One region of the Brevundimonas sp. 'scallop' genome, then DNA from elsewhere that is predicted to be linked to it. Evidence: predicted binding sites of a transcription regulator. Region 1 holds the regulator's gene; the other holds the start of a gene.

Region 1 (5,672 bases):
ATGGGCTTGCAGCATCGCACCCGCCCGATCCACGGCGTGCAGTTCCACCCGGAATCCATCGCCACCGAGCACGGTCACGACATGCTGGCCAACTTCCTTGAGATCGCCGGCGTAAAGCGCCTCGCGGCCGCCTGACCATGGGCGACGGGTTCAAGCCGATCCTCGCCCGGCTGGTCGAGGGCCATCCCCTGACGTCGCAGCAGGCGCACGACTTCTTCGCCGCCTGCCTGCGGGGCGAGCCGACTCCGTCGCAAGTCGCAGCCGCCGTCACCGCCATGCGGATGCGCGGCGAGACCGTTGACGAAATCGCCGCATTCGCGGGCGCCATGCGCGTTGCCGCTCTGACGCTGGATCACCCCTATGAGGTGATCGACACCTGCGGCACCGGGGGCGACGGTCAGCACACCTATAATATCTCGACCGCCGCAGCCCTGGTTCTGGCCGGAGCGGGCCTGAAGGTCGCCAAGCACGGCAATCGGGCGATGTCATCGAAATCAGGCTCTTCCGACGTCCTGTCGATCCTGGGCGTGAACCTGATGGCGTCGCAGGCGCAGCAGAAGAAGGCGCTGGATGAGGCCGGTATCTGCTTCCTGTTCGCGCCCGCCTATCACGGGGCGATGCGTCATGTCGGGCCGGTGCGAGCCGAGATCGGTTTTCGCACCGTCTTCAACCTGTTGGGACCGCTTTCGAACCCGGCGTCTGCAAAACGACAGGTCATGGGCGTCTATGATCCGCGCCTGCTGGAGCCGCTGGCCGAGGTGCTGGGCCGGCTTGGCGCCACCCGGGCCTGGACCGTTCACGGCCAAGGCCTGGACGAACTGGCGACTTCCGGCCCTACGGACGTCGCCGAATGGAAGGATGGCGCGGTTCGTCGCTTCCAAATCACGCCCGAGGACGCCGGCCTGCCGCAGGCCTCTATCGCAGACATTCGCGGCGGCGACGCCGAGGAGAACGCCGTCGCCCTGCGCGCGCTTCTGGCCGGCGCGGCCGGACCCTACCGCGACATCGTGCTGCTGAACGCCGCCGCCGCCCTCGTGGTGTCCGATCGCGCGGCCGATCTGGCCGACGGCGCCGCGCTCGCCGCTGCCGCAATCGACGACGGTCGAGCCGCCGAGGCACTGGATCGCCTGGCCCGCATCACTTCCACGCCGCTGGAAAGCGAAGAGCCCGCATGACCGACGTTCTGGACCGTATCGCCGCCTACAAGCGCAAGGACGTCGCCGCCCGCAAGGCTGCCACCTCGCAGGACGCGATCGAAGCCCTGGCCCGCGCCGCATCGGCCCCGCGCGGCTTTCGCGCCGCTTTGGAGCGGGTCGGAGAGGAAACCGGTCGTCCCGCCCTGATCGCCGAGATCAAGAAGGCCAGTCCGTCCAAGGGCCTGATCCGGCCCGATTTCGATCCGCCGGCCCTGGCCCGCGCCTATGAGGCCGGCGGCGCGGCCTGTCTGTCGGTGCTGACCGATGCCCCCAGCTTCCAGGGCGACGACGCCTATCTGGGCCAGGCCCGCCAGGCCGTCGCCCTGCCTTGCCTGCGCAAGGATTTCTTGGTCGATCCTTGGCAGGTCGCCGAAAGCCGCGCCCTGGGCGCCGACTGCATCCTGATCATCTTAGCCATGGTCGATGACCGGTTGGCCGCCGAGCTGCTTTCGGAAGCCGAACGCTTTGACATGGACGCGCTCATCGAGACCCACGACGAGGAAGAAATGGCGCGCGCCTGTGCGCTCGGCGGCGATCTGGTGGGGGTCAATAATCGCTCCCTGCGTACATTCGAGGTCGATCTGGAAACCACGGAGCGGCTGTCCATGCTGAGCCCCGTTCGGGCTCTGCTGGTTGCGGAGAGCGGCATCTTCACGCCCGACGACGTGGCGCGCGTCTCGGCTGCCCATGCCCAAGCGATCCTGGTCGGCGAGAGCCTGATGCGGCAGGCCGATGTCGAGGCGGCCACCCGTCAATTGCTGGCCGTTTGAGCCGAGACGCGGCGGCAAGCCTCGCCGTTAAGTTGACATTAGCAAGGAACACTTACAGAACATCGACAAATGTTCACGGCCCGTTCCGATTCGTCGGCGGGCGCATGAGGGCTTGGCGATGCTCACGCGCAAACAGCACGAACTGCTGATGTTCATCCACGAACGCATCCAGGAGACCGGCGTCTCCCCTTCGTTCGACGAGATGAAGGAGGCGCTCGATCTGGCCTCCAAGTCCGGCATTCACCGGCTGATCACGGCGCTGGAGGAGCGCGGCTTCATCCGCCGTCTCGCTCACCGCGCCCGCGCGTTGGAAGTCACAAAACTTCCCGAACAGGCGACGGCCGGCGCGCCGCGCGGTCGCGCCGGATTCAAGCCCGACGTCATCGAGGGCGGCGGCGGTGTCCGACCTGCGGCTCCGATGGCGGCCAACGACACCCGCGAGTTGCCGCTGATGGGCAAGATCGCCGCCGGCACGCCGATCGATGCGATCGAGCATGAAACCGCCCGGTATCCGGTTCCGGAGTCCATGCTGGGCTCTGGCGAGCACTACCTGCTGGAGATCGAAGGCGACTCCATGATCGAGGCCGGCATCCTGAACGGCGACATGGTGGTGATCAAATCGACCGACAGCGCTGCCTCCGGCGAGATCGTGGTGGCTCTGGTCGAGGGCGAGCAGGCGACGCTGAAACGCCTTCGCAAGAAGGGCGCCTCGATCGCGCTGGAACCTGCCAACCGCAACTATGAAACCAAGATTTACGGCTCGGATCAGGTCGCGGTTCAGGGCAAGCTGGTCGGCCTCATGCGCCGGTATCACTGACGTCAGGATCAGACTGACGCGTCCAAGGGCGGTCGCCGCGAACGTCGGCCGTCCACACCGCGCGCCATCGATTCGGCTCGCCCGAACGGACGCGCCACAACTCCACTGCCCCGCCTCGCGCAAAATCCACGCTGTCCAAGACAAGTCGATCCTGACAGGCGCTTGGGATCGACGAGACGACGGCGCGGATACTGACGACGGGCGCTGCGCGGCATAACGCCTCCATCTGATCTGAGCTCGGCGACTTTCGCCCCCACCAAATCGCCACGGGACCAGCCTCATTAGTATCCGGCAGACAGGAGAAACGGTCGCAGACCCAGCCCGCTTCTGATCGATCCGTCATGATCAGCCCTCGTCGTCGCGACCAGAGATCCACCGCAAACTCACGCACGCCAGGTCGTACGACGACGGCATCCTCGTCACGGTGAAAGGCGGCGTTTGTTCCACCATCGCCAATCCAGAGGTCCGGCGTCGGCGCACGCGGCCAGATCAGGACGGCGGCTGCGAAGGGCAGCCCCAACCATCGCAGGCGGCCCTGCCACAGACAGACGAACAATACGCCCAGAAAGGCGACCGGCAGGACATGGTTGGGCGCGCTGGCGACCGTTTTGACCGCGCCGGGCAATCCCGCCGTCCAGGCGCCGATCGCCAACATCAGGTCCACGCCCCATCCCGCGACCGTCAGGAACGGTCCCCCCAGCCCCAAGGGCTCAAGCGCTGCGCCCAAGGCCAGCGCCGGCATCAGGATGAAGTCCGCCACGGGCGACGTGCCGAGATTGGCCAGCAGTCCGTACATGGCGGTGCGGTTGAAATGCTGCATGGCGAACGGTCCCGTCGCCAATCCTGCGACGACGCTGGCCGCCACAGCCGCCGTCAACCAACCGCCTAGCCGTTGGACTGCCAGGATTGGCCAGGGCGCGGATATTTCGCGCGGGCGCTTCGGCCAGGCCTCGACCAGGGCGACCAAGGCCGCCGTCGCCGCGAACGACATCTGGAAACCCGGGGTGACGATGGCTTCAGGCTGTATCGCCAGAACGATAAAGGCCGCCACAGCCAGGCCATGCATGGTCACCGCCTGTCGATCCAGCAGGATGGCCAGAAAGGCGATGGAGGCGGTGATCGCCGCCCGCTCGGCCGGCGGCGGCGCGCCCGACACCACCAGATAGACCCCGACCGCCGTCAGGCCCGCCAAGGCCGCGACCTTCTTACCGTGAACCCGCAGGGCCAACCAGGGCCAGGCCGCGACGCCCAGCCGCACGGCGAAGAAGACGAACCCGCCGACGATGGCCATATGCAGCCCTGACACCGACAGGATGTGCGCCAGGCCGGAATCGCGCATCACATCCATATCCTCCTGACTGATCCAGGTTTCATGGCTGGTGGTCATGGCGGCGGCGATCCCGCCGGTCCGTTCGCCGAGCCGCGCGACGATCCTCTCGGCCAGTGCGAAGCGGGCGCCGTTGACCGCCATTTCAAGTCGAAGTCGCCACGGCGGCGGCGCCAGATCGGCCGTACGCGTTTCACCCAACGCGAACGCCACGCCGCCCATGCCTTGGAAAAAAGCGTTGCGGCCGAAGTCGTAGGCGCCGGGGCTGGCCGGCGCAGGCGGCGGATCCAGAATGGCGAACAGGCGGATCGCTTCGCCGGGCCGTGGAGGGTGGCCCCGCACCGTCGCTCGCAAGCGCACCGGCGTCTGATCTGGCATCAGTCCGCGGATCCAGACCGGCGCAATCACGACCCGCGCGCCTCGCTGCCCCGGGCTGTCGACATCGACGACCCAGGCTTCGATCACGGTCGGTTCGCTGAGCACGGGCGCGATCGGCGCGGCGACGGCTTCGGTGCGCACCTTCGCCGCCGCCAGCCCACCTGAAACGCAGGCCACCATCAACAGCAGCCAAGTCAGACGCCGCGACCAGCCGCGCCTACGCGCCACGACCCACAGCCCAAAGGTCAAGGCGGCCCCCAGCACCAAGGGCCACAAGACCGGCTCGGCTCGCAGGGCGAAATAGACCCCTCCGCCCGCGCCGAATGCGACCGGCGCCCATAGCCGCCATCTCAGGGTCTGGGCGGCGACCTCGGCGTGCAGCCAGGCGCGCAATCGCGCAGCAGGGGTGGGTTTTGCCGCATCGGGGCGTATAAGGGCGTCGCTTACGGACCCCTCCCCCATGACCTCACCTTCCTCGACTGTCGTCACCCGCTTCGCCCCCTCGCCGACAGGCTATCTGCATATCGGCGGAGCGAGAACCGCTTTGTTCAACTGGCTGTACGCCAAGAGACACGCTGGACGTTTCCTGATCCGGGTCGAGGACACCGACCGTGAACGCTCGACGGATGAGGCGGTGAAGGCCATTTTCGACGGCCTGAGCTGGCTGGAGCTGTTCGCCGACGACGAGCCGGTGTTCCAGTTCAGCCGGGCCGACCGCCACCGCGAGGTGGTCGATCAACTGCTCGAAACCGGCCACGCCTACCGCGACTTCACCTCGGCCGAGGAGACCGGTCGTCTGCGTGACGAGGCCAAGGCCGAAAAGCGCACTTTCGAATCGCCCTGGCGCGACCGCGAGCCGACCGTCGACGATCTGGCCTCGCCGCACGTCGTGCGCTTCCGTCGGCCAAAGGCGACGACGGTCACGGTGGCCGATGAGGTCCAGGGCGACGTGAACTGGTCCACCGACGACCTGGACGATCTGGTGCTGCTGCGTTCGGACGGCGCGCCGACCTATAATCTCGCCGTCGTCGTGGACGACCACGACATGGGCGTGACCCACGTCATTCGCGGCGACGACCATCTGAACAACGCCGCGCGCCAGAGCCTAATCTACGATGCGCTGGGCTGGACCCGTCCGACCTTCGCCCACATCCCCCTGATCCACGGACCGGACGGCGCCAAGC
Region 2 (5,672 bases), 1.2 Mb from region 1:
GGTTCGGTCACGGCGACGACGGACTATGAGCTGATCAAGGGTTCGGACCTGGTCGTCGAGGCCGTGTTCGAAAACCGCGAGATCAAGGCCGACGTGACCAAGCGCGCCGAGGCGCAACTGGCCGAGGGCGCCGTCTTCGGCTCCAACACCTCGACCCTGCCGATCAGCGGTCTGGCCGAGGCCTCGGTGCGGCCCGAAGACTTCATCGGCATCCACTTCTTCTCGCCCGTCGACAAGATGATGCTGGTCGAGATCATCCTGGGCGAAAAGACGGGTCAGGCGGCCATCGCCAAGGCGCTGGACTATGTGCTGAAGATCAAGAAGACGCCGATCGTCGTCAACGACAGCCGTGGTTTCTACACCTCGCGCTGCTTCTCCACCTTCCTGATGGAGGGCATGGCGATGCTGGAAGAGGGCTACGGCCCCGCTCTGATCGACAACATCGGCCGCATGACCGGCATGCCGCGCGGCCCGCTGGAGATGCACGACGACGTCGCCCTGGACCTGTCCTACAAGATCGCCAAACAGACGGCGCTGGATCTGGGCGACAAATACGTCCCGTCGGAAGGGGCCGACATCGTCGCCAAGATGGTCGAGGGCGGGCGCTTCGGTCGCAAGAACGGCAAGGGCTTCTACGATTACGATCAGAAGCCCAAGACGATCTGGAAGGGTCTGGGCGAACTGGCCCCGACCACCAAGGGCATCGACCAGCCGGAAGAGCCGACTGCCTTCGCTCAGATCGACGAGCTGAAGACGCGCCTGCTGTATCGCCAGGCCGTCGAAGTGGCCCGCTGCTGGGAAGAGGGCGTCATCGACGATCCGCGCGAGGCCGATCTGGGCGCCATCCTTGGCTGGGGCTTCGCGCCCTGGACCGGCGGTCCGATCAGCATGATCGACGGCATCGGCCTGGCCAGGTTCGTCGAAACCGCAGACCGCCTGGCCGCGACGTATGGCGACCGCTTCAAGGTGCCCGGCTTGCTCCGCGACATGGCGGCGAAGAACGAGACCTTCTACGGCAAGTTCGCCCCGGAGAAGGCCGCCGCCTGATCGGCAGCGGACATCCACAGACGATGGAACGGGCGGCCTTCGGGTCGCCCGTTTTCGTTTAAAAGGCGTAGCTAGCCGCTGTACGCTAGGATCACGCGTTTCTCAGCCGGAGCCACGATGACGACGCTCCCACCTCGCCCATGGGCGTAAAACGCGTTGTCAGAACTTATGATGGCATTGACCCGCGACACGGTTTTCGGATCGAGTTTGCAGCGGAAATCATTGCGATCCAGGAAGGCCCCGATGCCGGGCTCTCGGCCGCAGTTATGCTCCCCATGTCTAGACCACAATGGAACGATCGGAGTGCGCTTCCAGTCCCAGTAGGTTCGACGCTCATTCGCCTTCCGCTGAGATGCACTCATCAGCATCGGAACTTCAGAAGCGTCAGACAGATAAGCCAATCCTCCTTCTTCGATCTTTGAAAGCGAAGCCTTCTCCAACCGATATATGATCAGTCCGACCTCGTCGGCGCCGGGTCCGAAGCCCCAAGCCGCTTGCTTCCGATATTCGATCCATCTTGCCTCGACGCCATGAGGCAAGAGGCTTTGATACCAGACGTACTGGTAGGTCTGCCAACCTGCGAGAGGCTCGCATACCAAGAGGGCGAGCAAAGCCAGACACCCAAAGCGATTTCGCATGGCCATCGTTATTGCGCGGCCCTGGGCCAATCACAATCTCCCCCCAGGCACGAAAAAAACCCGCCCGACACGAGGTCGAGCGGGTCGCTCCGCCGCCCTTCGCGGGGTCGGTGGCGGGTCGCTAGGGGCGACGGAGTAGCGGTGAAAAGACCGGACCGAGACCGGGACAAACTCTGAAAGTCCGCCCAGCCTCGGAGGCTGGCGTCAGCCTTCCAGGTCCTGGCCTTCGTCCGGCTCGGGCGTGCCCAGCAGTTCGTCGGCGATCTTGTTGGTCGAGGCGCGCACGGCCTTTTCGATCGAGGCCGCGATGTCGGGATTCTGTTTCAGGAACTCGCGCACATTCTCGCGGCCCTGACCGATCCGGGTGGAGTCATAACTGAACCAGCTGCCCGACTTCTCGATGATGCCGGCCTTGACGCCCAGGTCAATGACTTCGCCCAGTTTGGAGATGCCCTCGCCGTACATGATGTCGAAGATGACCTCGCGGAACGGCGGGGCGACCTTGTTCTTGACCACCTTGACCCGGGTGGTGTTGCCGACCACCTCGTCACGGTTCTTGATCGCGCCGGTGCGGCGGATGTCCAGACGCACTGAGGCGTAGAACTTCAGCGCATTGCCGCCCGTCGTCGTCTCGGGCGAACCATACATGACGCCGATCTTGTGGCGGATCTGGTTGATGAACAGCACGATGCATTTCGACTTGGAGATCGAGGCTGTCAGCTTGCGCAGCGCCTGGCTCATCAGGCGCGCCTGAAGGCCCGGGAGGCTGTCGCCCATCTCGCCCTCGATCTCGGCGCGCGGCGTCAGGGCCGCGACGGAGTCCACGACCACAATATCTACGGCGCCCGACCGGACCAGCGTATCTACGATCTCCAGCGCCTGCTCGCCGGTGTCCGGCTGCGACACCAGAAGATCATCCAGATTGACGCCCAGCTTCTGGGCGTAGACCGGATCCAGCGCATGTTCGGCGTCGACGAAGGCGGCGACCCCGCCCTTCTTCTGAACTTCGGCGACGGTGTGCAGGGCCAGGGTCGTCTTGCCGGACGATTCAGGACCGAACACCTCGATCACCCGCCCGACCGGCAGACCGCCGATGCCCAGCGCCATGTCCAGGCCCAGCGATCCGGTCGAGACGCTATCGATCTCGGCGACCACGCCTGCCTTGCCCAGTTTCATCACCGAGCCCTTGCCGAAGGCGCGATCGATCTGCGCGATCGCCGCCTCCAGGGCGCGTTGCTTGTCGCCGTCGTCCTTGCCCACCAATTTGAGTGCCGCCTGTGAAACCATTGCCTTCGTCTCCCTTGCCATGATTCCCGTCATTCAGCTTGGGAGAGACCCGCCTGGACCCGCCCCCGTTTCGTGAGGCGGACTATGTGCATGGTTTGTTCCGGTTCACAAGATGTTCTCATTGATCAAAACAAGAACACCAAAGGTCTACGACCGTTTTTGACGCAGGCTAAAGCGGAAGGCGTAGGCTGAAGCTGGCGCCTTCTGGTTCGTAGGTCATGACCGCAGACCCTTGCAGCGAACGGTTGATGGTCGAGTTGATCAGCACCGAACCGAAACCCTTGCGTTTGGGCGACGAGACTGTCGGACCGCCGCTTTCAACCCAATCCAGCAGCAAATGGCCGTCCGCCACGGACCAATCCACCCGTACGCAGCCCGAAGCATTCGACAGCGCCCCGTATTTGGCGGCGTTCACCGCCAGTTCGTGAAAGACCATCCCCATGCCCAAGGTCTGCTGCGCGTTCAGATCGACGGCCGGACCAGTCAGTCGAACCTGTTCCTCGGCATAGGGCGCCAGTTCCTGAACCAGCATGGCGCGCAGATCGACACGCTCCCAATTCGCCGCCGTCAGCAAATTTTGCGTATTGGACAGCGCCAGCAGCCGCGCCTCGAACAATGCGGTGAAGGTGGCGACATCCGGCGTGCGTCGCGCCGTCTGGTGGGCGATGGACTGCACGGTGGCCAGGGTGTTCTTCACCCGGTGATTCAGCTCGTTGATCAGCAATCGCTGCAAGCGTTCGCTGTCGGCTAGGGCTGCGAAAGCCTCGTGGCGGTCGGTAATGTCGGTGATGACCCCTGACATCTTGATCGGGCGGCCCGAACGGCTGCGGATCAGGCGTCCTCGCAGATGGACCCAGCGACCCGAGGCTGGCAGCCGCCATTCCTGATCATATTCACTCTCGCCCGCCATGGCGCGCTCTAACGCCTGGCGGTGCAACGGCAGATCGTCTGGCGACAGCCGGTCGCCGATCTCCGTGGCGCCCAGACGGCTGGACGCATCGATCGACAGGATTTCGCGCGCACGGCGCGACATCATCGTCGTCTTCATCGGCAGGGTTGCTTCCCAGAAGCCGACGCCACCGGCGTCCACGGCCGACAGGACATTGGCCCGCTGATCCACGATCGAGGCGCCGAGCGCGAGAAACAGCAAGGTCACCGCCCCAGTCGTCACCGCGACCGCCAATACGACCGGCGACGCCCCGCCCTCCACGGGCCCTGCGTCGGCGATCGGGCTCAGGATCAGGGCCGCCATGCCGACATGGTGCATGGAGACGATGGCCAGACCCAGGATCACAGCGGCGACCGCGCGCCAGGCCAAGTCCCGCTCCTGACGGGCGGCGATCAGGGCGGCATAGGCGGCGGCGACCGCGACGACCACCGACAGGGCGACCAGCACGGGCTGGTAACTCAGGACGGCATTCATCCGCATCGCCGCCATCCCGACATAGTGCATGGCGACGATGGATCCGCCCATCAGCAGGGCCGCCGGCGCTAGCCGCAAGGGGCTGGCCTGCGCTGTGCCCGCCGCCAGGAAGGCCGCCGCCGTGCCGGCCGTCGCCAGCAGGAACGACACCAGCGTCAGGCCGGGATCATAGACGACGGGGCCTTCGACTTCGAAACCCAGCATGGCGATGAAATGCATCGACCAGATGCTGACGCCAAGCGCCAGGGCCGCAACGCCCAGCCATCGCAACCGCGTCGCGCCCATCTGGTCGCGCGTTCGGTTGAACAGATCCAGAGCCGTCCACGCGCCCAAGATCGCTATCGCTAGCGACAGGACGGTGAACGGATTGACGTGAAGATGGTACAAACGCGCCGAGGCCCCGAGAAACAGCAGCGGTATGCTTAGCCCGGTTTCATCGCTCGGACGACTGCGAAACGCATCCGGATCAAGCGACTAACCTGGCCCCCACGGCGACTGCAACAGCCAGCGCCAGGCTGGCGGCGGCGAAGATCGGCAAGGCCCGCCCCGCGCCGGGCGCCAGCGGGCAGACCAGCATCGCGATCATCAGGGCGATCGGCCCCACCGCGCCGGGCATGTCCATGCCGACGCCCAGGAAGACGCCGTGCCCCTGAACCAGCAACCACCCGCCGACCAGCGCTGTGGCGACGACGGCGGGGGCGGAGGACGCCCACGACCCGAAGCGGGCGCCGATCACCGCCGTCGACGCGGCCGCCAGGGCGGCGATCAGACAGGGCCAAAGCAGCAGGAAAGCGGCTTCCGGCGCCGCCGCCTGCACTCCCGCGCCCAAGGCCAGAAGCAGGACGATCAGCCCCAGCCAGCCGCCCCAGACGGCGTCTGCGTCCTGCGGCCTCGGCCGCGTCAGGCTGAGCGCCAGGGCGATCACCGTCGCCCCCAGGACCGGCAGGCTGAAACCACCCAGCGCCGCTGCCATCGCGAATGCGGCCAGTATCGCTCCAGCTGCGCCCCATCGGCCCAGCAGGCGTCGCCCCGCGGTCAGCATCAGAATCAGGGCGAGCATTGACAGACCCACGGCGATTTCGAGAACCGGCAGGCGACGCAGCAAGGTGTAATAGGGGTCGGCCGAATCCACGCGACGGCCGATCGGCCCGGCCAGGACGCGCACCGCCTGTCCCACCACCATCGCACTGGCCAACAGCCACAGTCCGTCCGCCGCGCCCCGCACGACCGGCATGGCTCTCAAGCCCGTCGCATGGCGCGCGCCCCAGGCGGCGAAG

What was found. Region 1 encodes LexA, which represses DNA repair genes until DNA is damaged. Its sites were predicted from a motif close to ATGTTCNCNANNTGTTCT; they were not measured.
Region 2: recA (recombinase RecA) is a predicted target of LexA. The motif match lies at 3,074-3,091, and genes of this name have one in related genera.

Annotation. Positions count from the first base shown of each region.
Region 1 is NZ_CP039382.1:1,772,025-1,777,696, reverse strand. Features, by position in the region: gene E4341_RS08785 (aminodeoxychorismate/anthranilate synthase component II) at 1-135, shown strand, start outside; gene trpD (anthranilate phosphoribosyltransferase) at 138-1,175, shown strand; gene trpC (indole-3-glycerol phosphate synthase TrpC) at 1,172-1,966, shown strand; gene lexA (transcriptional repressor LexA) at 2,085-2,783, shown strand; gene E4341_RS08765 (ComEC/Rec2 family competence protein) at 2,764-4,950, opposite strand; gene gltX (glutamate--tRNA ligase) at 4,949-5,672, shown strand, end outside.
Region 2 is NZ_CP039382.1:579,807-585,478, reverse strand. Features, by position in the region: gene E4341_RS02820 (3-hydroxyacyl-CoA dehydrogenase NAD-binding domain-containing protein) at 1-1,047, shown strand, start outside; gene E4341_RS02815 (hypothetical protein) at 1,119-1,715, opposite strand; gene recA (recombinase RecA) at 1,890-2,972, opposite strand; gene E4341_RS02805 (MHYT domain-containing protein) at 3,142-4,782, opposite strand; gene E4341_RS02800 (M20/M25/M40 family metallo-hydrolase) at 4,862-5,672, opposite strand, start outside.